DNA from 4 places in the Pseudoalteromonas nanhaiensis genome. Region 1 is predicted to be linked to each of the others. Evidence: predicted binding sites of a transcription regulator. Region 1 holds the regulator's gene; each other region holds the start of a gene.
The links. Region 1 encodes sigma-54, which starts transcription at its own class of promoters, with help from an activator protein. Its sites were predicted from a motif close to GTTGGCACGNNNNTNGNNT; they were not measured.
Positions count from the first base shown of each region.

Region 2: flgB (flagellar basal body rod protein FlgB) is a predicted target of sigma-54. The motif match lies at 3,381-3,399, and genes of this name have one in related genera.
Region 3: glnA (glutamate--ammonia ligase) is a predicted target of sigma-54. The motif match lies at 4,074-4,092, and genes of this name have one in related genera.
Region 4: ACSFVZ_RS00245 (BON domain-containing protein) is a predicted target of sigma-54. The motif match lies at 4,003-4,021, and genes of this name have one in related genera.

Region 1 is NZ_JBPNYQ010000033.1:16,709-22,374, reverse strand. Features, by position in the region: gene ACSFVZ_RS19155 (KpsF/GutQ family sugar-phosphate isomerase) at 1-904, shown strand, start outside; gene kdsC (3-deoxy-manno-octulosonate-8-phosphatase KdsC) at 908-1,459, shown strand; gene lptC (LPS export ABC transporter periplasmic protein LptC) at 1,456-2,010, shown strand; gene lptA (lipopolysaccharide transport periplasmic protein LptA) at 2,000-2,521, shown strand; gene lptB (LPS export ABC transporter ATP-binding protein) at 2,518-3,243, shown strand; gene ACSFVZ_RS19130 (RNA polymerase factor sigma-54) at 3,361-4,857, shown strand; gene hpf (ribosome hibernation promoting factor) at 4,884-5,171, shown strand; gene ptsN (PTS IIA-like nitrogen regulatory protein PtsN) at 5,175-5,627, shown strand; gene rapZ (RNase adapter RapZ) at 5,628-5,666, shown strand, end outside.
Region 2 is NZ_JBPNYQ010000006.1:179,106-184,771, reverse strand. Features, by position in the region: gene flgN (flagellar export chaperone FlgN) at 1-275, opposite strand, end outside; gene flgM (flagellar biosynthesis anti-sigma factor FlgM) at 268-588, opposite strand; gene flgA (flagellar basal body P-ring formation chaperone FlgA) at 668-1,372, opposite strand; gene ACSFVZ_RS08280 (chemotaxis protein) at 1,515-2,447, shown strand; gene ACSFVZ_RS08275 (CheR family methyltransferase) at 2,469-3,299, shown strand; gene flgB (flagellar basal body rod protein FlgB) at 3,434-3,844, shown strand; gene flgC (flagellar basal body rod protein FlgC) at 3,847-4,278, shown strand; gene ACSFVZ_RS08260 (flagellar hook assembly protein FlgD) at 4,292-4,972, shown strand; gene flgE (flagellar hook protein FlgE) at 5,029-5,666, shown strand, end outside.
Region 3 is NZ_JBPNYQ010000018.1:35,537-41,202, forward strand. Features, by position in the region: gene ACSFVZ_RS14910 (MBL fold metallo-hydrolase) at 59-1,150, shown strand; gene ACSFVZ_RS14915 (BLUF domain-containing protein) at 1,203-1,622, opposite strand; gene typA (translational GTPase TypA) at 1,817-3,640, opposite strand; gene glnA (glutamate--ammonia ligase) at 4,148-5,554, shown strand.
Region 4 is NZ_JBPNYQ010000001.1:63,925-69,590, reverse strand. Features, by position in the region: gene ACSFVZ_RS00265 (Rossmann-fold NAD(P)-binding domain-containing protein) at 1-583, opposite strand, end outside; gene ACSFVZ_RS00260 (methyl-accepting chemotaxis protein) at 707-2,734, shown strand; gene ACSFVZ_RS00255 (hypothetical protein) at 2,719-2,928, opposite strand; gene ACSFVZ_RS00250 (YqaE/Pmp3 family membrane protein) at 3,183-3,341, opposite strand; gene ACSFVZ_RS00245 (BON domain-containing protein) at 3,399-3,968, opposite strand; gene ACSFVZ_RS00240 (LiaF domain-containing protein) at 4,298-4,954, shown strand; gene ACSFVZ_RS00235 (VOC family protein) at 5,491-5,666, opposite strand, start outside.

The DNA of each region.
Region 1 (5,666 bases):
AATAGATCAGTACATCGATGAACATTTCGAGCAAGCTTGTCAGCTAATGTACCAATGCACAGGCCGTATCATCGTTATAGGCATGGGTAAGTCTGGCCACATTGGCAATAAAATAGCTGCCACATTAGCAAGCACTGGTACACCGGCATTTTTCGTTCATCCTGGCGAAGCAAGCCATGGCGACCTAGGGATGATCACTCGAGATGATGTAGTAATGTGCATTTCGAATTCGGGTGAAACCAGTGAAGTGTTAAGCATTATTCCTGTTATTAAACGAATTGGCGCAAAAATGATTTCGCTAACAGGTAACCCTGACTCAACAATGGCAAAGCTCTCTAATGTGCATGTTTGCATTAAAGTTAGCCAAGAAGCATGTCCACTGGGTCTTGCGCCAACGGCAAGCACTACAGCAACCTTGGTTATGGGTGATGCAATGGCTGTTGCTTTACTCGAAACACGTGGCTTTACAGCCGATGACTTTGCATTATCTCATCCCGGAGGCAGCCTGGGTAAGCGCTTGTTGCTTACATTAAACGATGTAATGCACAGTGGTGATGCAACACCAATAGTGCACGAGTCGCAAAGCATTAAAGATGCGCTTATTGAAATGTCTGCGAAGGGGTTAGGTATGACAGCCGTGGTCGCGGAAGACCAAAAACTCTGCGGCTTATTTACGGATGGTGATTTACGTCGTATTTTAGAGCAACGTATTGATATTCATAGTACCGCCATTAGCCAGGTCATGACGCGCTCATGTACTACAGCGAGTGCAGAGATGCTGGCTGCTGAGGCGTTAAATATTATGGAACGCAAACGTATCAACGGCTTGATTGTAATCGATAAAAATAATACACCGATTGGCGCGCTTAATATGCAAGACCTATTAAAAGCAGGAGTTCTGTAAGTAATGACATTCGCCGAGCTATACCAGCCCATTAGTCCTGATGTAAGTCAGCGTGCTCAAAAAGTTAAGTTACTAATATGTGATATTGATGGCGTTTTTTCTGATGGCCGAATTTATCTTGGAAATCAGGGCGAAGAGCTTAAAGCATTTAATACCAAAGATGGCTTTGGCATAAAAGCACTCATTAATAGTGGCTTTGAAGTTGCCGTTATTACCGGGCGCCATTCACAAATAGTTCAGCAGCGAATGACTAGCCTAACCGTACAGCATATTTATCAAGGCCAAGAAACAAAGCTGATTGCATACCAAGAGTTAAAAGATAAACTTGGCCTAGAAGATGAGCAAATAGCGTACATTGGTGACGATGGCCCTGATTTGCCTGTAATGGAAAAAGTAGGCTTTGCGGTAGCAGTCAATGATGCGCACCCATTGATAAAAAAACTGGCTCACTATACGACCATGCTACCGGGTGGCTTTGGCGCTGTACGTGAATTAACAGATTTACTGATGTTAGAAAACGGTAAGCCGTTAACTAGCGATGGAACCAGCGCATGAATATAGCCCGTATTTTACTGAGTATTGTTTTTGTTTGTTGCATGGTGTGGTTGTGGTATCCGTACTTTAACCAAACAACAAACACAATAAATAGTGAAGACGAGATTATTGCAACTCCCGATTATACGGCCGTTGCACTAAAGCAAACCGCTTATGATGAGCAAGGCAAGATTAGCCATAAAGTGGCTGCTGCAAAAATGGAGCTGTATCAGCAACTTGGGTTTACCTTTTTTGAGCAACCTATTTTTACACTTTATGGCGACCAGCAAATTTGGCAAGTAAAAGCTAAAGAAGCCACATTATATGAAAACGATCAGCTTATTTTTGAAGGAGATGTTGTTGCTAAAAACTTAACCCATAATGGCATGATCGAAGATATTAAAGCTGAAAACATTAACGTTGATATAGAACAAATGACCATGTTTTCGAAGCAACCTGTGACGCTAACAGGACCAAATTTAAAAATTACCGGTAAAGGCCTGAAAGCTAATTTAAAAACCGAGATTGTAGAGTTAACTAACCATACACGAACCATATACTATGACCAATAAACTGAAGAAATTACTCCTGATCCCAAGCTTATTGATTGCCTTTTCAGGCGTAGCTGCCGAGCAGACAGGCGCACAAATTAGCATAAGCTCAGATCGCCAAACTGGTAAGCTAAAAGATGGCGTTGGTATATTTGAAGGCAATGTCGAAATTATACATGGTAACCGCCGGATCACAGCCGAACGCCTTGAAGCCCATGGTGGTGATACAGAAGGTACTGTTGAGTTAATTATCGCCACAGGTAAGCCTGCTTATTTTGAAGAAAAGCAAGCAGATGGCACGGTAATGAGCGCCAGTGCAGAAGAAGTTCGCTACGACGTAGCCAAGCGCTTCTTAACTTTAAATGGCGAAGCCGAAGTGACTCAAGCAGGCCAAAAAGTAACAGCGAAAAGCATTACCTATGATATGGCACAACAACTAATTAGCGCAGAAAAAGATGAAAACTCAACAGACCGTGTACACACAATCTTAGTGCCTGTAGACAACAAACAAGACGATAAAGGCCAACCATGAGCACATTAAAAGCAGAGCTTTTAGCAAAAAGCTATAAAGGCCGCCAAGTTGTCAAAAATGTGGGTCTTGAAGTTGAAGCGGGCAGTATCGTTGGTTTGCTTGGCCCAAATGGCGCAGGCAAAACCACCACTTTCTATATGATTGTTGGCTTAGTACCTAGCGATAAAGGCAAGATCAGCATTGATGATAACGATATTACACTTTTGCCAATGCATAGCCGAGCACGTTTAGGGATTGGTTACCTACCACAAGAGTCATCTATTTTTAGAAAGTTAACGGTTTATCAAAACCTAATGGCTATTTTAGAAACGCGTAAAGATTTAAATAAACAAGGCCGAGAAGAAACACTCAACAACTTACTTGATGAATTTAGTATTCAGCATATTCGTGATAGTCAAGGCATGGCCTTATCTGGGGGCGAGCGTCGTCGCGTAGAAATTGCTCGGGCATTAGCAGCAAACCCTAAATTTATCTTGTTAGATGAGCCTTTTGCTGGTGTTGATCCTATTTCAGTGTTAGATATAAAGAAAATTATTGAACACTTAAAAAATCGTGGTATTGGTGTATTAATCACTGACCATAATGTTAGAGAAACCCTTGATGTTTGTGAAAAAGCCTACATTGTTTCTCATGGGGAGCTAATTGCATCAGGAACACCTGAGCATGTTTTAGCTGACCAAACCGTACGCGATGTGTATCTAGGTGAGCAATTCAGGCTATAACCAATAAGCCACCATCTAGCGCATCTGCTAAACTAAATAACAATGACAATAAATCGATATAAATTTACCTGTGACTGCACAGGTGTCGATAACACATAAAAGGATTGTTAGGGATACATGAGGCAATCATTACAGCTGCGCATGGGCCAGCAACTTACAATGACTCCACAACTGCAACAAGCAATTCGCTTGCTGCAGCTTAGTACATTGGATCTCCAGCAAGAAATTCAAGAAGCACTTGATAGTAACCCTCTGCTTGAAGTGGAAGAAGCAGATTACAACGATGAAAACATTGGTAAGAACGAGCAAAAAGCTGAATCTGATGATACTCAGCTAAGTGCATCGGCCGAAGAAGCGCCGAGTGAGTACGAACAAGAAAGCAGCGATGCCCTTAACAAAGACACCGTAAGTGACGATTTAGCCATGGATGTGACATGGGATGAGTACATGAGTGCTGCCCCATCAACATCATCAGGTCCAATGCCAGAAGATGAGTCAATTTATCAAGGTGCATCGACTGAAACCCTCCATGAATACCTTATGTGGCAATTACAACTCACACCATTTAGCCCAACTGACGAAGCGATCGCTGTCGCCATCGTAGAGGCAATTGATGACTCAGGTATTTTAACTGTTAGCTGCGAAGACATAGTCGAAAGTTTTAATCAAAATAATGATGAAGAAGAAATCGAACTAGATGAAGTCGAAGCGGTCTTAAAGAGAATACAGTTGTTTGATCCAGTAGGGATTGGTGCCCGTAGCTTACAAGAGTGCTTATGTATCCAGCTTCGCCAATTCGATGCGAGTACGCCGTATTTAGCTGAAACTAAAATGGTTTTATCTGAGCACATTGAATTATTAGCAAGTCGCGACTATCGCACTTTGATGAAAAAGACTAAGCTTAAAGAAAGCGAACTAAAAGAAGTAATGACGCTGATCCACAGCTTAAACCCTAAGCCAGCAGACAGCATAGTTCGCGAAGAGTCTGAGTACGTTATACCCGATGTATCGGTTAAAAAAGTTAAAGGTCGTTGGGTCGTTGAACTAAACCCAGATTGTATGCCAAAAATTAGAGTGAATAGCCAATATGCAGCTATGTCACGCTCAGTAAAATCGAGCAGCGATAGCCAGTTTATTCGCTCTCATTTACAAGAAGCTAAATGGTTTATTAAAAGCTTAGAGAGCCGTAACGATACACTTTTAAAAGTGACCAATTGTATCGTACAGCAACAACAAGCATTTTTTGAACATGGCCCAGAAGCCATGAAACCAATGGTGCTGAACGATGTCGCAGAAATGGTCGAAATGCATGAATCGACAATTTCACGTGTTACAACACAAAAATACATGCACACCCCTCGCGGGATTTTTGAGTTGAAATATTTCTTCTCAAGCCATGTCAGCACAGAAAACGGTGGTGAGTGTTCATCAACAGCAATTCGCGCTTTGATCAAAAAGCTTATCGCTGCAGAAAACTCAGCTAAACCATTGAGTGATAGTAAAATTGCAGATATATTGGCTGAGCAAGGAATTAAAGTAGCTAGACGCACAATTGCAAAATATCGAGAGTCTCTAGCGATACCTCCGTCTAATCAGCGTAAGAGTTTGATTTAGACGTTTTACATAGAAGGAAAATGCTTATGCAACTAAATTTAACTGGTCGTCATGTAGAAATCACTGATTCATTAAGAGACTATGTAAACAGCAAGTTTGCAAAACTAGAAAGGCATTTTGACCACATTAATAATGTACATGTCATTCTAGATGTAGAAAAATTAAGCCAAAAAGCAGAAGCAACTTTACATGTAAATGGAGGCGAGCTCTTTGCCTCAACTGCACACCAAGATATGTATGCAGCCATTGACTCGCTAATCGACAAACTAGATCGTCAAGTCATTAAACACAAAGAGAAATTAGCTCGACACTAAATTATGAAACTTAGTTCACTTACTAACCAGGACTGCAGCAAAGCTGCGGTCCTTTTTAATAGCAAAAAAAGAATCCTTGAATATATCAGCGAGCTGGCTCACCAGCAGCTTCCTCATTTATCTCAACAAGACGTCCTTGATGCCTTACTCAATAGAGAAAAATTAGGCAGTACAGGTATTGGTCGTGGCATTGCTATTCCACATGGCCGCATGAGTGGTGCAGAGCAACCACAGGCATTTGTCATAGTGAGTGAATCCCCAATCAATTTTGACGCAATTGATAACCGACCTGTGGATATTTTCGTTGCACTCATCGTACCAGATGGAGACAGCCAACTTCACCTAAAGACCTTATCGACAATTGCTGATAGACTAAAAGATAAAGAGTTTTGTAAACAGTTACGTAGCGCTAAAACAGACCACGAACTGTTTCAGGTCATATCAGCAGAGGCATAAATGGAATTAATTATCATCAGCGGTCGCTCAGGCTCAGGT
Region 2 (5,666 bases), on a different contig from region 1:
TTTTTACATTCAGCAAGTAGGCTGTTCACTTGCTTAATAAGAGCAGTAACGTCGTCATCTTTAGAATCATTATTGACTGATAGTTTCTGCACTTCTTTGTCGATAGTTTGAATTTGTTGCAGCAAAGAGATTTTCTGTTGGGCAATACTTTTTAACCCTTCGCCACGTTTCGATGCGATTGCATTGAGTTCATCATCTAAAAGCGCAGCAATAGACTCCAAGCAAGAAACTTGTTGTGTTAGTTTACTGGCAATTAAATGATTAAGATTAGCCATAGACATCAAACTCAAATGCGGCGATGTTCTTCGCTAGTTTTTCAGCATCAATTTGGTATTTACCTTCACTAATTGCTTTTTTTAGCTCGGCAACTTTGTTACTGTCAAAACCAGACGATTGCTCTGCTTTTTCTTGTAAAGATTTAAGCTGTTTAGCTTGAGGTGTTAAGCTTACAGAATCTGCACTTGCTTTTGGCGCAGCTGACTTAGCTTCAGCAGCGTTAGCATTATCTTTTTGTAAATCAAGCTTTTTTTGCTTGGTATTTGTCAACACAGAGGTTTGTTGTTGACCATTATTGACATTGCTTACCATAATATTTGACCTATACATTACCCAACATATGCCTTTATATCGGCAGGCAGAGCGGATACTTTAGCATAAATATAAAAAATTAAATATTTACCTGAACAGACTCGACACCATCCACACGTGCATTTAATACTTTACCTGATTTTTTGTTTTTTACACGCACTAATTCGTCTAACGTACCATCTTCAAGGGCAATGCCTGTCGTTTTAATTCTAAGGCCTCGTAGTGAAGCGTAAATAGTCACGTTGTCGCCTTTACAAACCATGCAAACCTGACTCATTACAATTGGTGTACCGTCACGCAAATTGCGCTTAATTCGACTGCCAATAAGTATAGACTCATCTTGCACATATTGCGTTCTAACAAACTGTTTTGGTTTCATTTCAAGGCGTAAATGTTCAGCCCTGATCACTTCACCACGGCTTAAATGAGTTGTCACAACAACCACAGGCTCAAGCTCAATGATGCGCACGTGTACGTATTGGGTCCAACTATTTATATCTTCGCACTTAAGTTGTACAGTTACCTGCCGATTAAAAGGAGGTGTTGTTGGTACTTCTTTACTTAAAGGTGATTCACACGCTCTGTCGGGTATGCGGCTATCAAGCGGCAATGCACTCACTTGTGGTGTACTTTCTAGATCAGTAAGCTGCTCACTAACAAAATCGATAGCGATCTGTTGAAGCTGCTCGTTTTTATATACTTCTGCATGCACTTGTGTAATGGACAACAAGCTAGCAAGGAAATAAAAAACACTGTATCTTCGGCTTTTTTTTAACAAACTCATATTGTTTCGACTATGCTTATGGTTGAAAACAAGGTATAAATATTTTGCGTCAAAAAACAGACGCTTTGTAACCTTATGTAGCTTTAACACAAAGAAAGCAATTATTGTTCCGGCTCTGATTGTTTATCTTTAGGAGATTGAAATGGCAGGCATTTTAGACTCAGTGAACCAGCGCACGCAGTTGGTTGGGCAAAACCGCCTTGAATTACTATTATTCAAACTCAGAGGGCGACAACGCTTTGGTATCAATGTGTTTAAAGTGAGAGAGGTTTTGCAATGCCCACCACTCACAAACATGCCCAAATCTAATGCTTATATACGAGGCGTAGCTCACATTCGCGGTCAGACTATTTCAGTCATTGATTTATCAATGGCCGTTGGCGGTCCTGCTATCGAAAATATCAAAGACAGCTTTATTATCATTGCCGAATACAACCGCTCTGTGCAGGGGTTTTTGGTTGGCGGTGTTGAACGTATCGTTAATATGAATTGGGAAAAAATAATGCCCCCACCATCAGGTGCGGGTCGTTATTCTTACTTAACTGCGGTCACCGAAATCGAAAACGAGCTGGTTGAAATTCTAGACGTAGAAAAAATCTTGAATGAAATTTGCCCTGTAAATACAGAAGTAAGTGCAGAAGTAGTGGGTGATGGTGAAATCCAGCGAGACTTAGGTGAACGTATTGTCTTTATAGCAGACGACTCTGCTGTTGCGCGAAACCAAGTTAAACGAGCGCTTGAGCCATTAGGTGTGCAAACTGAACTCGCTAAAAATGGTAAAGAGGCTTTATTACGGTTACGTGAGATTGCAAAACTCGATTGCCAAAATGATATTACCGAACGCGTAGGGTTATTAATTTCAGATGTTGAAATGCCTGAAATGGATGGTTATACCCTTACGGCAGAGATAAAAGCGGATCCAAAATTATCACCTTTGCATGTGATCTTACACACTTCTTTAAGCGGTGTATTTAACCAAGCAATGATCCAAAAAGTAGGTGCAGATGATTTTATTGCAAAATTTAACCCTGACGAATTAGCAACGGCTGTTAAAAAGTGGGTTCATTGTGATTAATTATTTATAGGTGGTATTACTTTGGAAAATAAGCACTTACAACAAAGCGAATACGATCAATTTCGCTCTTTTCTAGAGCAACAGTGTGGCATTGTGTTAGGCGACAATAAGCTTTACCTAGTGAAAAGTCGTCTTGCGCCATTAATGGTGCGCTTTAATGTTGAGTCTCTATCGCAGTTAGTTAGTAAAACGCTCAGTCCACATGAAAGACAGCTTCGTGCTGCTGTTGTGGATGCGATGACGACGAATGAAACCTTATGGTTTCGTGATCAATACCCATTTGAATTGCTCAAAACAAAGCTGTTTCCTGAGTTGAAAGATGTGCGTAGGCCACTAAAAATCTGGTCAGCGGCAAGTTCATCAGGCCAAGAGCCGTATTCAATTGCTATGTCGGTTGCTGAGTTTCAGGCGAAAAACCCTGGCGTACTTAAAATGGGCGCGCAGATTATCGGCACTGATATATCTAATACCATGCTTGATATGTGTAAAAATGCTGAATATGACTCGTTGGCACTGGCCCGTGGTTTATCAATTGAAAGACGGCAAAAGTTTTTTAAAGACAGCGGCAATGGCATGGCGCAGGTGATTGATCCAATCAAAAAAATGGTGAGCTTTAGGCATTTGAATTTATTAGATTCTTACGCCTTAATGGGCAAGTTTGATATCATTTTTTGCCGCAATGTACTGATCTACTTCTCTCCAGAGGTAAAAGCAAAGATTATCTCTCAATTTGCTCAGGCCCTTAATCCAAAAGGGTATTTATTTTTAGGGGCATCTGAATCTATGGCTGGCTTAAGTGATAGCTTCGAGATGGTTCGTTGTAACCCAGGTATTATCTACCAGAAAAAGTAATCTCTTCTTAGCAACCTAGCTCTTAGGTTGCTAAATTATTTATTATTCAAAAGCTTACCGTGCTTTATCTATCTAGTTAATTTTGGCTTGCCTTTTGCATCTGCACTAGCAGAGTCAATTTTTTGGAGATGGTTATGGCTATCAGTTTTGATAAAGCATTTGGTGTGCACCCGCATGCAATGTTGATCCGTTCACAACGCGCTGAGTTATTAGCGACAAACATCGCTAATGCTGATACGCCGGGCTACAAAGCAAAAGATATCGATTTTGCGGCGGCTCTAAAAGCGGCAAAAAGCAACCAGCAAGGCGGCAATAACATGGTGCGAACTGACGCAAAACACCTTGCCGGTGGCAGTCGATTTGTTGGTAACGCAGAAATGTTTCGTACGCCAAATCAAGCAGATACAGGTGATGGTAACTCAGTTGATATACAAGTGGAACGAAACTTGTATGTACAGAACTCATTAGAGTATCAGGCAAGCCTGCAATTTATGAGTAGTAAAATTAAAGGCCTTAAAAAAGCCCTCGGTAGTCAAGGAGCTTAATCATGAGTTTATATAATGTTTTTGATATTTCAGGCACTGGTATGAGCGCGCAAAATGTGCGTCTTAATACAACAGCAAGTAATATCTCGAATGCGAATACGATTAGCTCTAGTCAAGACAAAACATACCGAGCGCGCCATCCTGTTTTTGCTGCGGAGTTGACAAAAGCGTCAGCAACACAAAGCAATCCTCAGGGCTCTTCTGTTGGCGTAAAAGTGTTGGGTATTGTTGAGAGCGATAAGCCTCTGCAAATAGAGTACAACCCTAATCACCCCAGTGCGGATGAAAACGGTTATATCTACAAACCTAACGTTAATGTCGTAGAAGAAATGGCTAATATGATTTCTGCCTCTCGCTCTTACCAAACAAATGTGCAAGTTGCTGATGCAGCTAAGCAAATGTTAAGTAAAACACTGTTGCTTGGGCAGCGGTAACCGAGGATAAGTTATGAGTAACGACATCAGCAGTGCGTCATCCACGTATTTAGATAATTTACGTTGGCAGGACAATCAAAACAAACCAGAAGAGAAAGATGACACTTTAACGCAAGAAGACTTCTTCTCGCTTTTAACACAACAGTTGTCGTTTCAAGACCCAAGCAAGCCGGCTGATAATGATCAAATGATTGCTCAGATGACCAACTTTACCATGGCTGAAGGGATCTCGAATTTAAACTCAAAATTTGATGCACTTACTGCGTCAATGACATCGAACTCGGCATTACAAGCTTCGACCTTAGTTGGTAAACAAGCACTATTAGAATCAAATACGATTGATTTTGATGGTAGTAACGTTGCTAAAGGTTCGGCAATTGCAGAAACGCCTGTTGAAGATCTTACGCTTCGCATTACTGATGAGTCAGGTCAACTTGTACGTACCATCAGCATGGGCGCTCAATCGGCTGGCGCAGTTCGTTTTGAGTGGGATGGTAAAAATGACGATGGAGAGCTTTTGCCTCCAGGCGAATACGAAGTTAAAGCTGAAGGATTCCAAAATGGTGACTATAGCAGTCTACCTTTAGCGACTTTCAAAAATATTGAAAGCGTTAATATCAATGGATCTAGCGGCATTATTATTAATACTAAAGAAGGCGCGGTTAGGCTAACTGATGTTGCAGAAATCGCTTAATTACACAGATTAACTAGTTAGCCTAGTGCTACAGATTGACACTTTAGAGGTGACTTATGAGCTTCAATATTGCATTAACCGGCCTTGCTGCCGCGCAAAAAGACTTAGATGTAACAGCAAACAATATTGCTAACGTTAACACCACAGGCTTTAAAGAGTCTCGTGCTGAGTTTGCTGATGTGTACGCATCATCAGTATTTAGCTCAGGTAAAACTAAAAATGGTGACGGCGTAAGAACTACAATGGTGGCACAGCAATTCCACCAAGGTTCATTATCTTTCACTAATAACTCACTGGACTTAGCAATTACTGGTGAAGGTTACTTTGCCATGGCAAATGACCTAGGTGCACAAGATTTTACATATACTCGTGCTGGTGCGTTCAAACTTAATAAAGACAACTTTATTGTGGATGCTAGCGGAAACTACTTACAAGGTTTCCCTGTTGATGAAGCAACGGGTGATACAACTTCTGTTAGTTTAAGCACCTCTTCTGCGCTACAAATTCCTGATGCATCAGGTTCTCCACGCGCTACGACCAATGTTTATTCGTCGTTTAACTTAGATTCGCGTGCATTAACGCCAGCAGTTACACCATTTGACCCAGAGACAAGTGCATCGTACAACAGTTCAACATCAACAACGGTGTATGATTCTTTAGGTGAGCCACACATTTTACAGTTCTTCTTTGTTAA
Region 3 (5,666 bases), on a different contig from region 1:
ATTTATCTTAAATTTTATTTTGCTAAACTCACGGCAAAGAATAAAAAATAAACATAGTATGCACTTAAAAACACTCTCAGCACTCATTGCAGCTGCACTCTTAACGGCTTGTAGCAGCCCTAATACTGTCAATGTTATTGCCGGTGAAGGCACTATTACTCCGTTAAAAACTGAAGGTGACTACGAAGGTCGTTTTCATAACCTATATCCTGGTGATAAAGAATACCCAACAACCTGCACTGACAATTGCTATGAACCATCAGAGCTACTTATATGTGACGACAGCAACTCACAATGCCAATATCAAGCAGAACAAAGCGTACCTGAAATAAACTCAGGGTTTACAGTTCGCTGGTTAGGTCATGCAGGCTTTTATATTCAATCACCCAATGGTGAGCAGCTATTATTTGACCCAGTCAAAGAGCAATTTGATTCGCCTGTAGACTTGGCCTTTAAGCTAGCTGGGGGCATTTATCGCAAACCAGGTTTTTGGCCAACACAAGCAGAGCTTGATGGCTTAGATGCTGTGATATATTCACATATTCACTATGATCATTTTAACAAAGCCGACATAGAAGAAATTGGCAATTCGCCGCGTTATTTAGTGCCATTAGGATTTGCAGATAACTTTCCGACTGGTGGCTTTAATATTTCAGAAATGGCGTGGTACGCGAGTACACAAATTAATGACTTAACTATTAATGCGGTGCCAGCACACCATTTTAGTAGCCGAACTCTAGTCCCATTCATTTATGAAGATCACAACAAAGATCTCTGGAATGGCTGGTTACTAGAACAAAATGGTAAAACCTTATTTTTTGCTGGCGATACCGGTTACTCACAACATTTTCAGGATATTAAGCAGAAATACGGCGAGATTGATGTATGCCTTATGCCGATAGCTTCTTATTACCATGAAGAAGATGGTAAGTGGTATCGCTATGTTCATACTACACCTGAAGATGCTATTAACGCAGCTGAGGAGCTAGGCTGTAAAGTGATGATCCCTTGGGGTTATGGTAACTCAAGCTGGCAAATGGGCGACCATTCAAGCCATTCGGCACTACTAAGATTACTAACAATGAAAGCAAGAATGGCTAGCAAGCTCCCTTTGTACATTCTTAATGAAGGTGAGCAAGTTTCACTATAATGCTACTTGCTCTAGTATACCAATTCGCTTAATTGAGCGAATTGGTATTAAGCTAACTTTTAAGCAGTAAATCCCTGAGTGCCAACATTAGTTTGTGTGCACTACCTGCAGACATAGCGAGGGGGTTAAACTCACTCGTACCAGAATATTTGAGGGTAATCGGAGTAACGAGTCTAGAGTAAGGAATGTAGCCCATAGACCAGTTCTCAAATTCTCTTTCATAAATCTCACAATAACTTAGCATAATAATATTTTTATGCCGCGTATCATTCAAAATACGGTGATAAGTTGCATTTACCGCACTTCTAGAGCCTTCCAAGCACTGTAAAAAGTGAGTAGTATTAAAACAAAGCAAACCTGTAACATTCATTTTGCTATTGTTTTGTTTGGCTTTCTCAAGAATATTTTCAATATCCCCAGGCCCAAACCCATCGCTAATTTCACTTGTATAAATAAGTCTAACTAAGTACATCTCACTCTCCTGCAAGGTCGATTTAGAAAAGATAGTACAGATGGGGGGTTTAGCAAAAAAGTGCAGTTAAGTTTAAAATTTTACATGAATAAAGTTGGGTATCGCTGCGCTCAACCTACTTGGCTGACCACTAAAAAAAAACCGCCGTATCTTTCAATACGGCGGTTCTGATTTTGTGAAACTACATGACCTTATTAGTCTTTAGCTTGACGGCTCGCACGTTTACGCTCACTTTCAGTTAAGTGACGTTTACGAATACGGATGCTCTGAGGTGTCACTTCCACTAACTCATCATCATCGATGAATTCAATCGCTTGTTCAAGCGTATAGTTAAGTGGTGGTGTTAACGTTTGTGCTTCATCTGTACCAGATGCACGAACGTTAGTAAGTTGCTTACCTTTAAGTGCGTTTACTGTTAGGTCGTTATCGCGGCTGTGGATACCGATAACCATACCTTCGTAAACTTCAACACCGTGACCGATGAATAACTTACCACGGTCTTGTAGGTTGAATAATGCGTTAGTAAGTGCTTTACCTGTTGCGTTAGCAATCATTACACCGTTCTTACGCGCGCCGATAGTACCGCCTTTATGTGGGCCGTAGTGATCGAATGTGTGGTAAAGAAGACCAGAACCAGACGTTAATGTCATGAATTCAGTTTGGAAACCAATTAAGCCACGGCTTGGGATCATAAAGTCCATACGTACACGGCCTTTACCATCTGGAGACATGTCTGTTAGTTCACCCTTACGAAGACCAATTTGTTCCATGATAGAACCTTGGTGCTCTTCTTGACAGTCAATTGTAAGTGTTTCGTATGGCTCTTCTTTTTGACCATCAACTTCACGAAGGATTACTTGTGGACGAGACACCGCAAGCTCATAGCCTTCACGACGCATGTTCTCGATTAAGATACCTAAGTGTAACTCACCACGACCAGAAACACGGAAGCTATCTGGGTTGTCAGTTTCTTCAACACGTAGTGCTACGTTGTGTACAAGCTCTGCTTGTAAACGCTCTAGGATGTTACGTGACGTTACGAATTTACCTTCTTTACCAGCGAATGGTGAAGTGTTTACAGAGAACGTCATTGTTACTGTAGGCTCATCAACGCTAAGCGGTGGTAATGCTTCAACGGTATTTACATCACAGATAGTGTCTGAGATTTTCAGCTCACCAAGACCCGTGATAGCAATGATGTCACCAGCGCCTGCAGATTCTGCTTCATGACGCTCAAGACCTAAGTAGCTCATTACTTGGCCAACTTTACCGTTACGCTTAGTACCGTCTGCACTTACAACAGTAACCTGTTGGTTAGGACGAACAGTACCACGCTTGATACGACCAACACCGATAACACCGATGTATGAGTTGTAGTCAAGCTGAGAAATTTGCATTTGGAAAGCACCTTCAGGATCTGCATCCGGTGGAGATACTTCATCAACGATCATCTGGAACATTGGTTCCATGTTATCTGATGGCTCGTCTAAATCTAATGTAGCCCAGCCATTGATAGCTGATGCATAGATTACTTTAAAGTCTAACTGTTCGTCAGTTGCACCTAAGTTATCGAATAAGTCGAATACTTGGTCCATAACCCAGTCAGGACGTGCACCTGGCTTGTCGATTTTGTTGATAACAACGATCGGTGTTAAACCTTGTGCGAATGCTTTTTGCGTTACGAAACGCGTTTGTGGCATTGGACCTTCTTGAGCATCAACAAGTAGTAATACTGAGTCAGCCATCGAAAGTACGCGCTCTACTTCACCACCGAAGTCGGCGTGTCCTGGGGTGTCTACGATATTGATATGGTAGTCATTCCAAGAGATAGCTGTGTTTTTAGCTAAAATGGTAATACCACGCTCTTTCTCAATGTCGTTTGAGTCCATTACGCGCTCTTCATTACCGCCGCGCGTTTCTAATGTGCCTGATTGCTCAAGCAGTTTATCAACCAAAGTTGTTTTACCGTGGTCAACGTGGGCGATAATCGCTATATTTCTTAACTTTTCGATGCTCATATTTTTTCTCAGAGAAATTGAATCTCATTGATCCTGCAAGATCTACGCACTCACCGGCATTTTCACCAGATGTCCCAGCATAGGATTTAAAAGGGCGCATATTATCCCTTAATAATGGCATGGATGAAAGTTTATCCAATACAATTTTCAAAACTTTCTTCAGGCATTTTATAAGTATCTGTTTTATAAATGACAAATTTATGAAAATAATAATTTTTATAAGCATAAAACTGGCAAAATTGCATTTTTTAAACCATATTTTGGCACTTAATCGTATTTAGAACCGATAAATTGGCACGCTCAGTAATTGTGCAAATCGTCGTCATTCTTTTTACGCACCAAAATGATCTTTTTTCGCACCAAAACAGTGCATAAAAAGTTAACATAACAACAAGCGGTTTCTTTTTTATCAGCCTTAACAACACCTTAAAAAAATGGCATGAAACCAGCTTACATAGAGCAAAAGCAATAATGCAGCAAAAATAAAACCCAACAATTGGAGGACACATGTCACAATCGGTTTTAGATTTTATCAAAGAAAATGACGTTAAGTTCATTGATTTACGCTTTACTGATACCAAAGGTAAAGAACAGCATGTTTCTATTCCTCATCACCAAATTGATGAAGATTTCTTCGAAGACGGCAAAATGTTTGACGGTTCTTCAATTGCAGGTTGGAAAGGCATCAACGAATCAGATATGGTGCTTATGCCTGTTCCTGAGTCTGCTAAAATGGACCCGTTTTCTGAAGAAGCTACACTAATCATCCGTTGTGACGTAGTTGAGCCTTCAACACTTCAAGGTTACGAGCGTGACCCACGTTCAGTTGCAAAACGCGCTGAAGAGTACATGCGTTCTACAGGTATCGCTGATACTGTATTATTTGGTCCAGAGCCAGAATTCTTCCTTTTTGATGACGTTAAATACAAATCAGACATGTCTGGTTCTATGTACAAAATCGATTCTGTAGAAGCTGCTTGGAACTCAGATAAAGATTACGAAGGTGGCAACATGGGTCACCGTCCAGGTGTTAAAGGCGGTTACTTCCCGTGCTCACCTGTTGATTCATCACATGACTGGCGTTCAGCAACTTGTTTAGTTCTTGAAGAACTAGGTCAAGTAGTAGAAGCTCACCACCACGAAGTAGCAACTGCAGGTCAAAATGAGATCGCAACTCGCTTCAATACAATGGTATTAAAAGCTGACGAAATCCAAGAGATGAAATATGTTATCCATAACATGGCTCACTTATACGGAAAAACAGCGACATTCATGCCTAAGCCAATCGTAGGTGATAACGGTTCTGGTATGCACTGTCACCAATCTCTAGGTAAAGATGGCGTAAACATCTTCGCTGGTGACAAATACGCTGGTCTATCTGAAGAAGCACTTTACTACATCGGTGGTATCATCAAGCACGCTAAAGCAATCAACGCATTCGCTAACGCGTCAACTAACTCATACAAGCGTCTAGTTCCGGGCTTCGAAGCACCAGTAATGCTTGCATACTCTGCACGTAACCGTTCTGCTTCAATCCGTATCCCAGTGGTACCGTCTGCTAAAGCACGCCGTATCGAAGTACGTTTCCCTGATCCAACAGCTAACCCATACTTAGCGTTCTCTGCAATGCTTATGGCTGGCCTTGACGGTATCAAAAACAAGATCCACCCTGGTGATGCAATGGATAAAGACTTATACGATCTTCCAGCTGAAGAAGCTGCAGAGATCCCACAAGTTGCATCTTCACTGCAAGAAGCATTAGATTCATTAGATGCTGACCGTGAGTTCTTAAAAGCTGGCGGCGTATTCACTGATGACCTTATCGATGCTTACATTGCACTTAAGGGCAAAGAAGTTGAAAAGCTTAACATGACAACTCACCCAGTTGAGTTCGAAATGTACTACAGCGTTTAATTTAACGCCGTATCAGAATTATCAGATTGATAATAAATGTGTGTTCTCAAGCCCGCTTTGCGGGCTTTTTTGATGGTAATTTGGCCAATTCTACTCTAAAGTTTTAGTTAGA
Region 4 (5,666 bases), on a different contig from region 1:
AGTTTTCAAGCACTGAAAAAATCGCCGCTATTACATCTTGCTGTTGTACCATGTTCACCACTTGCTGACTTGAGCTAGTAAGCTCTTTACCTGCAACAAACTTACCTGGGTCACGTTCGGGGCCTACAAGTCCCGCTAAGCGCAATGCCTTGCCACCCGCATTTAGCACTAATTGCTCCGCATCGTATAATGTTTGTTGGCGTGCTGATTGGCAGTTAATTTCTGTGCTTTCGTCGTAACAACCATTGTCAGTTGGGTAAACACCTGTCGAAGAACATAAAATAAAGCCTTTACAATTTAGGTGTTTGGCAAGTTCAAGCCCAGCTTGCAATGTATCTAAATAATTACTTTCTGAGCTGCGGCTACGCGGTGGAATTGCACACACCCACCATGCTCCTTCAAGTGATACGTCATGTTTAAGTACACCATCTTCAAGTGCAAACTGACGCTGAAAGTCATGTTCGTGATCGCGACTACGGTGTGTCCCCTGCACCTGCCACGCCAACCCCTTTGCCTTAAGACAAAGAGCTTGCCCCAACCAACCTGCACCTAGCACTACCATTTTATTATCATTCACAACCATTTAGTAACTTACCCTATGTATTTTGTAATATTTTATTAATAACTACCGTTTTGCAAAGTAGCGATTTAAGCGCAAATATGATTAGATAGATAACTCTAACCGATAATAAAAATACGTGCACCTATGTTAAACAATCTCTCTTTACGTAAAAAAATATTACTGCTGATTGGCGGGACGATTAGTGTACTACTGATCATCGCGTCTAGTTTCTTTGTTAATCATATTGCTGACCTATCTCGCAAAGCGATTCAACGCGAAGCTGATAGCTACTTACAAAGCGAACGACTGTCAATGCAAGGTTACTTTGCTAAATACGGTAAAGTTGTTGAAACCTTCGTAACAAATCCGCACTTAGTAAACTGGTTTGACAACTGGACTAAACGTGATCAAAGCCTTGATAACCAACCAGGATACGACAACGTTAATCAAGATTTTGTTCGTATCAGTGGTAACGATGACAACATTCTATCGGCCTTCTTTGCATCAGCAACAACAGGCGAATACTTTAAAGAAAACGAGCGAACCACCCACTACAATGGCCAGCCTTATTACGCTTATAAACGTGGTTGGTGGCAAGATGCTTTAAAGATCAACAAACTTTATGTTGGCCCTATTTCTGTAGATTTAACCACAGGTAATGCCTCAGCGGTTGTGCAACAGCCAGTTTATAATAAACAAAACAAACTTGTTGGTTTTGGTGGGGTTGATTTACAGCTCAACAATATCAACGACATGGTTGAGGCCATTCGCTTTAATGGCCAAGGTTTTGGCTTCTTGCTAGATGGCAATCAAAAGGTTGTTCACTTCTCTGAGCGTACTGGCCATAAATTATCTGTGACTGACGAAGGCCCTAATGGTAAAGAAGGCTTAGATGCCCTCGAAAAACAATTTAGCGACACATCAGGCTTTAGCGAATTAAACCGCGCGATGAAAAGCCAAAAAGATGGTAGCAGCTATGTCACATTTAAAGGTGAGCAATATTACGTTGTATACAATCGCCTTGAACTAGAAAGTCCATATCTTGATTGGTATGTCGGGATTTTGATCCCAACTAGCATGATTGATGAGCCAGTTAACGATGCGGTGATGACAACCACTACATCATTAATCATCATCCTTGCGATTATCATTGCGATGATCTTTTGGGCCACGCAAATGATCACCAAACCTCTTACAAAACTGACTTACATCATGCGTGATATCGCATCAGGCGATGGCGATTTAACACAAAAAATTGAAATTCATAGTCAGGACGAAGTTGGCCAGCTTGCTCATCATATGAACACCTTCATCGATAAATTACGTGCAATGATGCTCAACACAGCCGCGCAAGCAGAGCAGCTGAGCCAAGCAGCTAGTCAGCTGAAAATTGTATCGCAAAAAACCAATGATGAAATTCAGCAAGAAAAACAACAAGTTGATAGTGTAAGTGCCGCTGTTACTGAAATGGCATCTACAGTACTCGAAATTTCACGTAATGCGCAGCATACCAATAATGCAGCCGAAGAAGTGCAAGCCATTACAGTCGATGGCACTAAGCGCTCTACACAAGCTCAGTCAGTAATGACTGCGCTTGCAAGCCACATCGGCGAAGCATCTAAAGTAGTTGCAGGTCTTGAACAAGAAAGTGGCAACATTGGCGCTGTGATCGACGTAATCAACTCAATTGCAGAGCAAACTAACTTACTAGCACTTAATGCAGCAATTGAAGCGGCACGAGCCGGTGAGCAAGGGCGAGGCTTTGCTGTTGTGGCTGACGAAGTTCGTTCACTAGCAAGCAGAACGCAAGAATCAACGGATGATATTCGAAATATGATCAGTCGCTTACAGCAAATTGCTCAACAAGCATCAACTATGATGCAACAGGGTCAAGAGCGTGCTGAAGGCTCCGTTGAGCAAACGCAAATTGTATTGCAAGCACTGCAAGATATCGCGCAATCAGTGACAAATGTACAAGATCAGAGTCATCAAATTGCGACTTCAACAGAACAGCAAACTGTGGTTGCAGAAGATATTAATAATAGCCTGGCGGCTATTAACCACCTTGTTAATAGCACTGCGGATCATGCTCATGAATTGGCAGATGAAGCACGTGATTTAAATGAATTGGCAGCGTCTTTAAATAAGACAGTAAATCAGTTTAAGTTATAAAGATAAATTGCCGAAGTTATTAAAAACCCGATGTCACCTGAAGATGACATCGGGTTTTTATCGTCAGCCTTCCCTGTTAATCGTGGCGCAACCGCTTTCGCGTGTTCCATAAATTCATGCCACTGTTGCTTATTCCATAAAGCAACTCCTTTGTCGGTCAATCCTTGTGTTGGTTGCGTTTGTACTTGTTCCATATAGTCACCTCCTTACGCTAGCTTCATCCTGTTTGGCTCCAAGCCTGAGCTTATCCCTTGCTGTCATCTCCGTTCACTTTATCCATAAAGCGTTGCCATTGTGCGCTACTCCATAACGCTTTGTTACTTCCTTGCTGTCCTTTTTGCTGTGCTACATTGTCCATACTGTAAACTCCTTGCGGTTTATCGTCCTTTACTCCTACAGCTGCTCCTTGCTGTGTTCCCTGACTCATCCTTGCTGATTAATGAGGTAATTATCGCTTAGCGATGATATACACAGCATGAATCAAACCTGGAATGTACCCTAATAAGGTTAAAAGAATATTAATCCAGAACTGCGCACCTAAACCTACCTGTAAAAATACGCCAAGAGGTGGAATTAAAACCGATAAAATAATACGTATTAAATCCATGACTCACTCCTTGAAATCTATTAGCCCAGCCAAAGCTGGGCTAATTTAGGCTTGCTGTTATTCAGCAACAATCGTTAATTCATCGATTACTTTGCGAACGTCTTCAGCGTTTTCAGCGATACTGATTGCTAATTGCTTTTCAGCATCAGACTCAACAGTACCTTTAAGTGTTACTACACCGTTATCGGTATCAACATCGATGTCTGTACCACCTACTTCTGAGTTAAATAAATAACGTGTTGTGATTACAGTACTGATTTTCGCATCTGTTAAATCGCTTTCAGTTGAATCAGCTTTATCTGCTTTCATTTTCTTAGCCTTCATGTTTTTAACAACCGTTAGTTTGTTATCAACAGAGCTAACGCCATCCAGGCTAAGAACAAGCTCTTCAGCAAGCTCTTTATCTAATTCACTATCAACTTTACCTGTAAGTACAACCTTGCCATTCGTTACATCAGTGTTGATGTCAAAGTTGTTAAGGTTTGTGTTCATAAGAAGCACAGTTTCTGCCTTACCATCAATCCAAGCATCTTTACTTTCATTTTCCCAACTGCTTGCCTGAGCTGACATACTTGTTGTTGCACCAATTACTAAAGCGGCAATCATAGATTTGTTAAAAGTGTTCATAATCTTCTCCTTTTGATTTAAGACACTTTTACCAATGCGACTATGATGCCAACTATTTATTTGTTTAATTTCAATACCTTAAACCCTCATTCAGCGACTATTTATATTCAATTCGGTAAAGATTTACAGGCTGCTCGGTAAGAAGTTCACTATATTGCAAAAATAACCATTTAGTTGCTGATTTTATTAATCTGTGGTTAATTTAACTAAGTAACGTTGACACTATAAAACACAACATATTGATTTATAATAAAATAAAATTTGGCCTAAGCTTTGCTTTATTACGAATAACATAAAAATCACTTTGATAATCACAACAGGGAACTACCATGGCCGTTAAACTTGAAGATCGCCCAATCGATCAAGTAAGAGAAGAAGTAATTGATCAACTCATTTATAACTACAGTCATGCTGTTATTTCAGCTGAAGCATTTGAACGCCGCTTAGACCAAGCAATGGAAGCCACCAGCAACGAAGTACTCGTTGAACTTGTTGCGGACTTAGAGCTTAAAGCTGATATTGACTACAAATCGCAAAAGCATGCGCAATTTAAACCTCATTATGGCCACAGCAGCGATAACGAAAGTCTGCAGCTTCGTAGTATTTTGGGTTCAAATGAGCGCAGCGGCCAGTGGGTAGTGCCAAAAGAAATTCACCTTACAAACTGCTTAGGTTCAATTGAGCTCGATTTTAGCGAAGCGATTTTCCAGCACCAACATGTCACTATTTACGTGAACTGTATTTTAGGTAACGACGAAATCTATGTGCCAGAACATGTCAATGTGGTATCAAAGCTGTTCAGCGTTATTGGCAGTGTAGAGAACAGATCAGTCGCCTTAAATAAAGGCCAAGGCCCAACCATTACCATTGAAGGTAATGTATGGCTAGGCTCAGTCGAGATTTCAGTTAAACGTACCATGAAAGAAAAGTTCATCAGCTTTGCCAACAGTCTAAAAGCCAGTTGGAAAGAGATGAATAAGATGTAGTAAAAGTTGCGAGTTGCGATTATGTTAATGTGGTCGTCATTTATGGCGACAAGATATTGCATACGTTTCACCAATGACGCGCTAAAGCACGACCTACTAGAATGCGCGCGAAATAAATTTCACGCCTACGTCAAACGTGGGAACAGCTTTAGCCGTGAATAAAGTAAAGCTGTTCGGCGTTAAAAGGCCCCTACACCGTAGGCGTCACGCTTGCTTGACGCATCTTACATACAACGCTATTCCATCAATCAATACCTGACCTACAAACAACACCGCTCGGCTTCAAACTGACAGCTGAAAGCTCACTAAACTTCACCCCCACATCAAAGACATTTAATCGCACAAAGAGGTTAAGAGGCGCTGCGCTTTAGAGGAAGTAAAAAATGATCTTGAGGTTCCCTCATTCTCTTCTCATTCACTTCTCTTTGTGCAAATACTTTCAGCACTAAAGTACCTCTTAAGAGGCAGGCCTTTGGTAAAGGCCTAAAACAACACCGCTCGGCTCAAAACTGACAGCTAAAAGCTGACAGCTCTAGCTACAAGTCATTATTTCTCTCACTCGGTATATCACTGAAATACTCTACAAACTCAACTTCAAAACCTGCGGGATCGATAAAATATACATTTTTACGATAGGGGTTTTCTGGACCCTGTTTATCTATTTCATAACCAGCGTCAACCAAACGTTCAATTACGGCATTAATATCGTTTG